3 regions of the Novosphingobium sp. BL-S-32 genome follow, and region 3 is predicted to be linked to each of the others. Evidence: riboswitches for the same ligand, from Rfam matches in the RefSeq annotation. Region 3 holds a riboswitch; each other region holds the start of a gene.

Region 1 (3,267 bases), on a different replicon from region 3:
GTCGGTGGTGAAGCGCGAGGCGGAGACGCGCCAATCGATCGAATCCGACGTGCCGCCCACGCCGGCACGCGCCGAGACGGTATCGTGCGTGCCCGCTTCCACCGCGAAGCTGCCTTCCAGCGGCTTGGTCGGGGCACGGGTGGTGACATTGATGACGCCGCCGATGGCATCGCTACCCCAGAGGATCGACTGCGGACCGCGCAGGATCTCGATGTGATCGATATCGTCGGTGAAGAGGTTGGAGAAGGCATAGCCGCCCGCCGTCGAAGACGGATCGGCGAGGCGCATGCCGTCGATCACCATCACGCTCTGACCGGCATCGGCGCCGCGAATGCGTAGGCTGGTGGTCGTGCCGTAGCCGCCGTTGCGCGAAAGGCTGATGCCCGGCGTGCGCAGCAGCATGTCGGTGAGGGCGATCGGCTGCGCGGAAACGATGTGCGCGTCGTCGAGGACGGTCACCGTCTGGGCGACGCGATCGGCCGCCAGCGGGGTGCGCAGCGCGGTAACGACGATGCTGTCGCCACTATCTGCTTCGTCGGCGAAAGCCATCGTCGGGCAGGCCGCCGCGAGGGCCGCGAGCGAAACCGTGGTGGCGAAAATCCGGAACGTCATGGGTTTTCCTTCAAACAAGCATCGAAGACCCCCGCCGAAGCGCGAGCACCGGCAAGGCAATGGCTGTCGTTGCGCGAGGAAAAAGCCCCCTCGTTCACCCGGCACACCCTGTCCGGACGAAGAACGACTGCGTCAGGCAGGTCTCCTGGCTTGCGGGTCAATGCCGTCTCGGCCGCCTTCTCAGAATCCTGCCAAGTCAATGGCTTCGGCTCCAATGGCGAAATGGCCGCACGGCTCGCCGCTCACAGTTGCAGGGGCAGCCCGGGTCTTGAACCCGTGTTCCCTTTTGATCCTCTTACGAGGAACCTGTCGCGGCGCGGCAACTATCGTGCGGGCGCCCCGCTGGCAAGTGCCCGAAGCTTGCGCGCGCCCGCGAAGTGCCATAGGTCCGCCCCTGCAAAGGGTGCCCGAGAGGGCTTAATCGGGAAGTCCGGACCTGCGGGGAAACTCGCGGGACATGCCGGCACTGCTCCCGCAACTGTAACCGGGGATGCGCCCCGCCATGCGCCATTGGGACCGGACGGTTCCGAGAAGGCGGCGGAAGGCGCGACGATCCGGGAAGTCAGGAAACCGGCCCCTTGCCGTCGTTCCTCTGCGCGGGCGGGATGCACCGGGCGGACGAGGGCATGGTTCCCGTAGCGGGAAGCAGCCCTGGCGAGACGACAGTCGAAGTCGTGTCGAAAGGAGCCTGCCAGAGTGACACCGATCCGCTGATCCTCTCGCCGGGGCGATATCGCCCGGGGCCTTTCCTGCACGCCTTTCCCCAACCGCCTTGGGAGATCCCAGAACATGAACCGTTCCGCCAATCCGCCATCCGCCCGCGTCAGCCTCTTCGTGTTTGCCGCGCTCGCCGCCGTCATGCTGGTGACGCGCACCCATTCGCTGAGTCAGGTCGTCCACTTGCCAGACACCGACCTTGCGAGCTTCTTCGTGCTCGGCTTCTTCGTCCGCCGTGTCATCGGTTTCGCCGCGCTGTTCGCGCTCGGCTATGCGATCGATGTCGTGGTGATCTCGGTGCTGGGCGGTTCCGGATTCTGCTTTACCCCGGCCTACGCGATGCTGGTCCCGGCCTATGGCGTGATGTGGCTTGCCGGGCGCGTGGCGGCGGCGAAGCTCGGTGACCGCCTTGCCGCCCTGCCTGCCATGGCCGTGCTGCTGATCGCCGCCACTTTCGTCTCGCACTTGCTGTCGAGCGGCGGGTTCTACTTCCTTGGCGGCCGCTTCCCCGATCCGACGCTTGCCGGATTCCTGCCGCGCATCGGGCGCTATTTCCCGACCACCCTGCTCTCCACGGTGCTGTGGTCCGGCATTGCCGCCACGCTCTGGGCGCTGACCGTGACCCTGCGCCCGGCGCTGCACGCGGAACGCCGCAAGTGACCGCCTGCCCTGCCCTGCTGGTCGCCGCGCCCGCCTCGGGGCAGGGCAAGACGCTCGTCACCGCCGCGCTCGCCCGCCGCCATGCCCGCGAAGGACGGCGCGTGCGCGTGTTCAAGTGCGGGCCCGACTTCCTCGATCCCATGATCCTCGAAGCGGCGAGCGGCGCCCCGGTGCACCAGCTTGACCTCTGCATGGTCGGCGAGGCCGAATGCCGCGCGCTGCTCTACGAAGCGGCGTGCGAGGCGGACCTGATCCTCGTCGAAGGGGTGATGGGCCTGCACGACGGCGATCCCTCCGCCGCCGACCTCGCGCGGCGCTTCGGCCTGCCGGTGCTCGCGGTGGTAGACGGATCGTCCATGGCGCAGACTTTCGGCGCGCTCGTTCATGGCCTGGCGACCTATCGCGCGGGCGTGAACCTCGCCGCCGTGCTCGCTAACCGTGTGGGTAGCGCCAGGCATTCGGACCTGTTGGAGCAAAGCGTACCCAGTGACATCCGCTGGCTGGGCGCACTGGGCCGAGACGCCGCAATCGGCCTGCCCGAACGGCACCTAGGGCTGGTGCAGGCGGGCGAAGTAGCCGACCTTTCCGCCCGGTTGGACCGGGCGGCGGATCTGCTGCCGGACAGCGCGCTCTGGCTTCCGGAGCCCGTGACCTTCGCCGCGCCGGAGGGCATGACCCCGCCGCCATCGCTCGCCGGCAAGCGCATCGCCATTGCCCGCGACGAGGCTTTCGCCTTCATCTACCCGGCCAACGTCGCCTTCCTCGAAGAGGCAGGCGCGCAGGCCGTGTTCTTCTCGCCGCTGACCGACGCGGCCCTGCCCGCATGCGATGCGCTCTGGCTGCCGGGCGGCTATCCCGAACTGCATCTGGATCGCCTTGCCGCCAATGCGCCGATGCTGGCCTCGATCCGCGCGCATCACGCCGCCGGTCGCCCGATCCTCGCGGAGTGTGGCGGCATGCTCTACACGTGCGAGACGCTGGATGACGGCAAGGGCACCCGCACCGCCCTGCTCGGCCTGCTAGCGGCCCAAGCGACAATGCAGCCTCGACTGGCTGCTCTGGGAATGCAGGAGGCCAAGATCGACGGCCATCCTGTGCGCGGCCATACGTTCCACTATTCGACGCTGGAAACCGCGCTTTCCCCCATAGCCCATGCCGACACACCCGATGGGCGCCCCGGCGAGCGCGTGTTCCGCCGTGGGTCGCTGACGGCCAGCTACATGCACCTCTACTTTCCCTCGGGACCGGAGCTGGTGGCCGCACTGTTCACCGGGACCG
Region 2 (3,267 bases), on a different replicon from region 3:
GGCACGGCCGAGATCGAATCGGCGCTGGTGGCCCATCCGGCGGTTGCCGAGGCGGCAGTCGTCGGCATGCCGCACGAGATCAAGGGGCAGGGCATCTATGCCTTCGTCACCTGCAATGCCGAAGTCGAGCCGGACGAGGCGCTGCGCAAGGAACTGATCAAGTGGGTTCGCCATGAGATCGGCCCGATCGCTACGCCGGACGTCATCCAGTTCGCGCCGGGCCTGCCCAAGACCCGCTCGGGCAAGATCATGCGCCGCATCCTGCGCAAGATCGGCGAGAACGACTTCTCGAACCTCGGCGATATCTCGACGCTTGCCGATCCCTCGGTGGTCGAGAACCTGATCGCCAACCGGCCGCAGCCGGCAACTGCATGACCGGACGCGGAGGATGCCCGGGAAAGCCCGGTGCATCCTCCGCGTGGGTTCAGCCTGCGTCGGTGGCCACCTCGATGGCGTCGAAGTCACGCCAGCGGTAAACGGCGTAGCTCAGCACCCAGCACAGCACGAACAGGCCGATAATAAGGAAGCCGAGCGTGTTGAAATGCTCGGACAGTGCGCTGACGCCGGACCAGAAGCCGCCTTTCAGCCCGAACTTGTCGACCAGCAGCGCCGCCGTCTGGATCGACCCGATCACCAGCGCCACAAGGGCTGAGATCGAGGTGATCGTGATGTTGTAGTAGAGCTTGCGGATCGGCTTCACGAAAGCCCATTCGTAGGCGCCGAGCATGATGACCCCGTCGGCAGTGTCGATCAGCGCCATGCCCACGGCGAAGAGCACCGGGAACACCAGCACCGTTCCGAGCGAAATGCCGTCCGCCGCGTGAGCGCCCGAAAGGCCGAGGATCGCCACTTCGGTCGCGGTATCGAAGCCCAGGCCGAACAGGAAGCCGAGCGGGGCCATGTGCCAGCTCTTGCGTACCAGACGGAACAGCGGGCGCAGGATGCGCGCCATCAGGCCGCGCCCGGCGAGCAGGATGTCCAGATCCTCCTCCGCATAAGTGCCGCCGCCACGAACCTGCTGGAAGCGAGACCACACGCCGCGTAGGATCGCGAGATTCATGATGGCGATGGCGAAAAGGAAGCTGGCCGAAACGACCGTGGCGATAACCCCGCCGGACTGACCGAATGCCTCGAAATCGTCCAGCGTGCTGGCCGCCGCCGCGATCGTGGTCGCCGCGATCAGCACGATGGCCGAGTGCCCGATCGCGAACCACAGCCCGACCGTGAGCGGGCGCTGCCCGTCCTGCATCAGCTTGCGGGTAACATTATCGATCGCGGCGATGTGGTCGGCGTCCACGGCGTGGCGCATGCCAAGGCTCCAGGCGAGCACGGCGGTGCCGAGCATCACGGGATTGCCGTGGAACGCGCCGAACGCCCAGAGCCAGGTGGCGACGTTCGCGCCCACGAGCGCGGCAAAAAGCACCGCGACCCGACGGCGCAGGCGCGGTTTGCCGGAAGGCCCCTCGGCCGCCGTTGTTCGATGCGAAACAGAACTGACTTGCATTCGTGAATACCCCGTCGGCGTCAGCGACTTTCGGGGAGGGCCTCCGCGCGAACGGCCGGCCTGTGCGCCGGACGGACGCCGTCCAGCGCCCGGCACGCATGCCGGTGCGGCCCTCGCCGCACGTGCGTCGCTCAGACGGAGTTACCGTGCCACGGCCATCCCCTGGGCCAGGGCAAGAGCGACCAGACGCCGGCAGGTCTCCTGGCTTGCGGGTCAAGGCCTCGATGCACGGCCTTCCCAGGCCCCGCATGACTTAGCGTCCGGCCCAGTGGCTGCGGCAAGGGCGCCTTGCCCTGCCGCGATGTGCATCGCGCTCGCCGCTTACAGTTGCAGGGACAGCCTCGGTTTCAGACGCAAGGTCCTCACCGCGTTCCCTTTTAAGCCCCTTTCGGGACACCGGCGCGATCAGTGCCGAGACCCTGAAAGCGTCTCGACGGCCGCATTGGTAGTCTCGGCGGTGCATCAGGGCAAGAGCGCTTCACGAGCCGGAACCGCCTTCGCATTTCGGCGCCCGGACCAAATGGGTCGCGATTTTTCCCGATCGGAAGGTGATTTTATGAGCGTAAAAATGATCCGCACTCTACAATAGGCAATTACTGCGAGTGAAATCATTAAGAGTCGATGGTGAATCCGGCTGAATTTCATGTGAAATAATATTCTCCTCGAGATGGTGGATCATATATTTCTGACTCACAGTAGCGACACTTGAATAGGAGAGGCATTTCGGGAGGCTTCCGATGCTCGAGGGTGCAAGAAACGAGCTTTTTTCTGAACTTATCGCAACTTGTGACGGGATGCTGGCGCCGGCCGTCTATGCGCGCATCTACGAAACCGCCCAACGCGGCGGTCAGATCGTCGAAGTCGGCACGGCCATGGGGGCGGCCACGGTCGCACTCGCGCTGGGTTTGCGAAATTCGGGCAAATCTGGCCATGTGTTCACGTTCGATCCGATGACAGGCGGCCCGAGGCGATCGTTGAACTCGCCAGGGAAACGCATCGCGCGAATAGAGGCCAATCTGGCGCGCTACGGTGTCCAGGATCTGGTCACGGTTACGCCATCCGATCTGCGAAGCGGGCTTTCGGTTCTCCCGGACGACCAGACCGTTTCCGTCCTGATGCTCGACGCCGATGGGCGGATCGATCGCGATCTGGAAACGCTTGAGCAGCGGCTTGCGCCCGGTTGCTCCATGATAATCGACGATATCGCCGATCAGGTGCGGGTGAAGCGTCAGGGCGCGACTTACCGCATAGACAGCAAGATGCGTCTGTCATGGTTGCTGATCAACAAGCTCACCGAGTCGGGAAAGCTCAGCGCCGGGCAACAGCTGGTGGACACCTACTTCGGTGAAGTCATCGCCGACGCGAACAGTATCATCGACCGCGACGATACGCTTGAGGCCTATCGACAGCTCGTTTTTCAGACCGCCTCGACCAATCGCCTGCAACGGCTTCGTTCTTATCTCCTGGAGCAGGGGCAGGAGGTCGCACCCGATTTCGTGGCGAAATGCCGAAGGTTTTACCGGCGCATCAAATACCGCCGGCTCGCCGCCTCGTCCGAAATGAATGCCGCCGAAGAATCTTCGCGGGGCGGTTCCGGCGGAGAGCAGGTGGCCGCGTGACCCTCCCACACCCGGCCATGGGCGATCGCGCGTAAAGGCTTTTCAGATCCATCCTGTTGCGTAAGCTGTCATCGAACCGGGCACCAAAAGACCGGACGCAAACCATAAGGACTGTCAGGGATGGATGTCGAAGCGCGCTTGGCG
Region 3 (3,267 bases):
TGGCCAGCCAGGCAGCGCGGGATTCAATCCGCCTCTCGGTCGCGGCGACGGCGGCAAACGGCTATATCGCCTTGCTCGGCCTCGACGCGCAGCTTGCCATTGCCCAACAGACGCTGGACGCGCGGCGCCGGGAACTGCAACTGGCAGAGCGCCGGGTCGGCGCGGGCTATTCGCCGCGTCTGGACCTTGCGCAGGCACAGGCCGAGTATCAGGCCACCGCCCAACTGATCCCCTCCTTGCGCGAAGCCACGGCGCGGCAGGAAAATGCCTTGCGCCTGCTCGCAGGGAACGTGCCCGGCGGCGTCGCGCGCGCCACTTCGCTCGCCCTGCTGACAGAGCCGGTGATCCCGGAAGGCCTGCCGTCCCAGCTCTTGGCGCGCCGACCGGACGTGGCGCAGGCCGAGCTGCAACTGGCTGCCGCCGACAAGTCGCTCGCCGCTGCCCGCAAGCGTTTCCTGCCGCAGCTTCAACTCACCGGCTCCGGCGCCTTGGTATGGTCCTCGCTGCTGGTGGGTGATCCGATCGGAGTGTGGTCTCTGGGTGGCAGCATCCTTGCGCCGATCTTCGAAGGCGGACGGCTGCGCGCCGGGGCCGAAAGCGCCGCCGCCCAGCGGGACAATGCCGCGCTGGCCTACCGCAAGGCCGCGCTCACCGCCTTTCGCGAGGTGGAGGACGCGCTTGGCTCGGCCCGGGAAGCGGACGAACTCATGACCATCCTGGCCGCCCAGCGCACGGCAGACGCCGAAGGCCTGCGCCTTGCCACCAACCGCCGCCGCGAGGGCTATTCGCCCTATCTTGAACAGCTGGTTGCCCAGCGCGGCCTGCTCAACGTGGAACTCAACCTCGTGCAGGCGCGGACGGCGGCGTTGCAGGCACGGGTATCGCTCTATCTGGCGATGGGCGGCGGCTGGAGCCGCGATGCGGTCGCAGGGCTGGAAGCCTCGCCGTAGCGCGTGATCGCGCTCGCGACGACTATGGATCGGCTATTGGCTTGGCAGAGCCAATTCGATAGAGCGGCGGCAAGGTGACAGGCGTGCCTGTTGCCGGACATGATCGTGCCGGTGCCCCCGAAGGGGCTTAATCGGGAATGCGGTGCGGGGGTGTAGCCCCCAAATCCGCGGCTGTCCCTGCAACTGTAAGCGGATAGCGCGATGCACACGCCCTTTTAAGGGCAGCCACTGGACCGGCGCGTTGCCGGTCTGGGAAGGCGTGTATCAAGCTGTGACCCGCGAGCCAGGAGACCTGCCGGCGCACTGGTCGCTCTTGCCCTGACCCAGGGGATGGTCATGGCACGGTTCTTCTCCGTCTGGGCGACGAAGCTGTGTGGCTGGGGCTGCACGGTCGCGTGGTGGTGGGCGTAGTTCGCGCCTGCCCATCGCCGCGCGTCGGCCGGCCATGTCGGTATGCCCCGCCTTCGTTCGCCCGGCGCGCGGAGAGCGATTTTGGGTCCGCTGGAAGGGGATCGAAGCGGCGGCACGGTAAGGGGATGGTGCCCCGATGCCTGGCGCCCGATGATGGCGGGAGACGGGCTGCTGGTCCGCGTAAAGCCGCGTCTCGGCCGCCTGATGCCCGCTCAGGCCGTGGCTCTGGGCGAAGCGGCGCTCGCGCATGGGTCGGGTGCGCTTGACCTTACACGCCGCGCGAACCTGCAAATTCGCGGTGTGAGCGAGGCCGAATGGCCGCGCCTGCTCGACCGGTTGCTGGAGACCGGCCTCGTGGATGCGGACGCAACACGCGAAGCCCGGCGCAATATCCTCGTCTCGCCCGCAGGGCGCCCCGGCGAGGATACCCATCGCATCGCTCGCGAACTGGACGAGCGCCTCGACGAATTGCCCGTACTACCGGGCAAGGCCGGTTTCGTCATCGACGCCGGACCTGTGCCGATGCTGTCCGCCGAACCCGGCGATTTCCGGATCGAGCGCGGGCGCGACGGCATGCTCCTGCTGCGCGCCGATGGACGCTCTACCGGCATAGGACTGGCGCCGGGCCGGGAAGTCACCGCGCTGATCGATCTGACGCGCTGGTTCATGGCAAGCGGCGGAGCAAGTGCGGGCCGCATGGCACGCCATTCCGCGCCCTTGCCGGACTGGGCGACAGGAACCGCCGCCCCCGGGCTCGCCGCGCCCCTGCCCGTCCCCGGCCGTCACGCGATGGGCACCGCCTATGGCCTGCCGTTCGGGCGCGTGAGCGCGCAAGCCTTCCTGCGATTGGCGCAAGACTCCGGCGTGGCGGGCATTCGTACGTCGCCCTGGCGCATCCTTCTGACTGAGGGGGGCGGGCCGATCGAGCACGAAGGCCTGTCGATCGATCCCCACCATTCGCTGCTGCGCGCCGATGCCTGCCCCGGCGCGCCCGACTGCCCGCAAGCCAGTGTCGAGACCCGGACGCTCGCCGCCCGCCTTGCGCCGCATGTCGCCGGGCACCTGCACGTTTCGGGTTGTGCCAAGGGCTGCGCCCATCCCGGTGCCGCCGATGTGGTCGTGACCGGGCGCGAGGGTGCCTACGACCTTTCCTTCAGCGCGTGCGCCGGTTCTCCGCCCCTTCGCTCGGGTCTGAATGCCGCAGACCTCCTCGCCCATTTTGGAGTCGCTTGATGCCTTACGATTATGAAAAGGACGGCGCGGCGATCTACCGCCAGTCCTTTGCCACCATACGCGCGGAAGCCGACCTTGCCCGCTTCTCCGCCGAGGAGGAGCCCGTTGCCGTCCGCATGATACACGCGGCAGGCATGGTCGAACTGGCCGCGCACATCCGCTTTTCCGCCGGCTTTGCAGTCGCCGCGCGCGCCGCGCTGGCTGCGGGAGCGCCCGTGCTCTGCGATGCACGGATGGTGTCCGAAGGCATTACCCGCGCCCGCCTGCCAGCTTACAACGGGGTCATCTGCACCCTCGGCGATGCCGAAGTGCCGGACCTTGCGCACCGGATCGGCAACACCCGCTCGGCGGCGGCGCTGGAACTGTGGCGGCCACATCTCGGCGGCGCGATCGTCGCCATCGGCAACGCGCCGACCGCGCTGTTTCACTTGCTCAACATGCTTGAGGACCCCGACTGCCCCCGCCCGGCGGCCATCATCGGTTGCCCGGTGGGCTTCGTCGGCGCGGCCGAGTCCAAGCATGCCTTGTGGCTGACCGCACCGGTTCCCTGCTGCATCGTCGAGGGACGGCTTGGTGGGAGCGCCATTACCGTGGCGGCCGTCAACGCACTGGCGAGCCGCGCGGAATGAGCGCGTCAGGAACCATCCACGGCGTCGGCCTCGGCCCCGGTGCG

The links. A riboswitch is a leader RNA that binds a small molecule or an ion and turns the genes downstream of it on or off. The one in region 3 is predicted to bind cobalamin.
Region 1: another riboswitch for cobalamin. It lies ahead of AC1VVK_RS12535 (hypothetical protein); the one in region 3 lies ahead of AC1VVK_RS23775 (cobalamin biosynthesis protein CobG).
Region 2: another riboswitch for cobalamin. It lies ahead of AC1VVK_RS01675 (HoxN/HupN/NixA family nickel/cobalt transporter); the one in region 3 lies ahead of AC1VVK_RS23775 (cobalamin biosynthesis protein CobG).

Annotation. Positions count from the first base shown of each region.
Region 1 covers NZ_CM166476.1:2,649,841-2,653,107, reverse strand. The annotation lists gene AC1VVK_RS12540 (TonB-dependent receptor plug domain-containing protein) at 1-612, opposite strand, end outside; cobalamin riboswitch at 731-937, opposite strand; cobalamin riboswitch at 997-1,205, shown strand; gene AC1VVK_RS12535 (hypothetical protein) at 1,402-1,989, shown strand; gene AC1VVK_RS12530 (cobyrinic acid a,c-diamide synthase CobB) at 1,986-3,267, shown strand, end outside.
Region 2 covers NZ_CM166476.1:338,913-342,179, forward strand. The annotation lists gene acs (acetate--CoA ligase) at 1-375, shown strand, start outside; gene AC1VVK_RS01675 (HoxN/HupN/NixA family nickel/cobalt transporter) at 425-1,504, opposite strand; cobalamin riboswitch at 1,679-1,920, opposite strand; gene AC1VVK_RS01680 (class I SAM-dependent methyltransferase) at 2,242-3,123, shown strand; gene AC1VVK_RS01685 (nuclear transport factor 2 family protein) at 3,244-3,267, shown strand, end outside.
Region 3 covers NZ_CM166477.1:1,672,756-1,676,022, forward strand. The annotation lists gene AC1VVK_RS23770 (efflux transporter outer membrane subunit) at 1-950, shown strand, start outside; cobalamin riboswitch at 1,043-1,264, shown strand; gene AC1VVK_RS23775 (cobalamin biosynthesis protein CobG) at 1,443-2,594, shown strand; gene AC1VVK_RS23780 (precorrin-8X methylmutase) at 2,594-3,223, shown strand; gene cobI (precorrin-2 C(20)-methyltransferase) at 3,220-3,267, shown strand, end outside.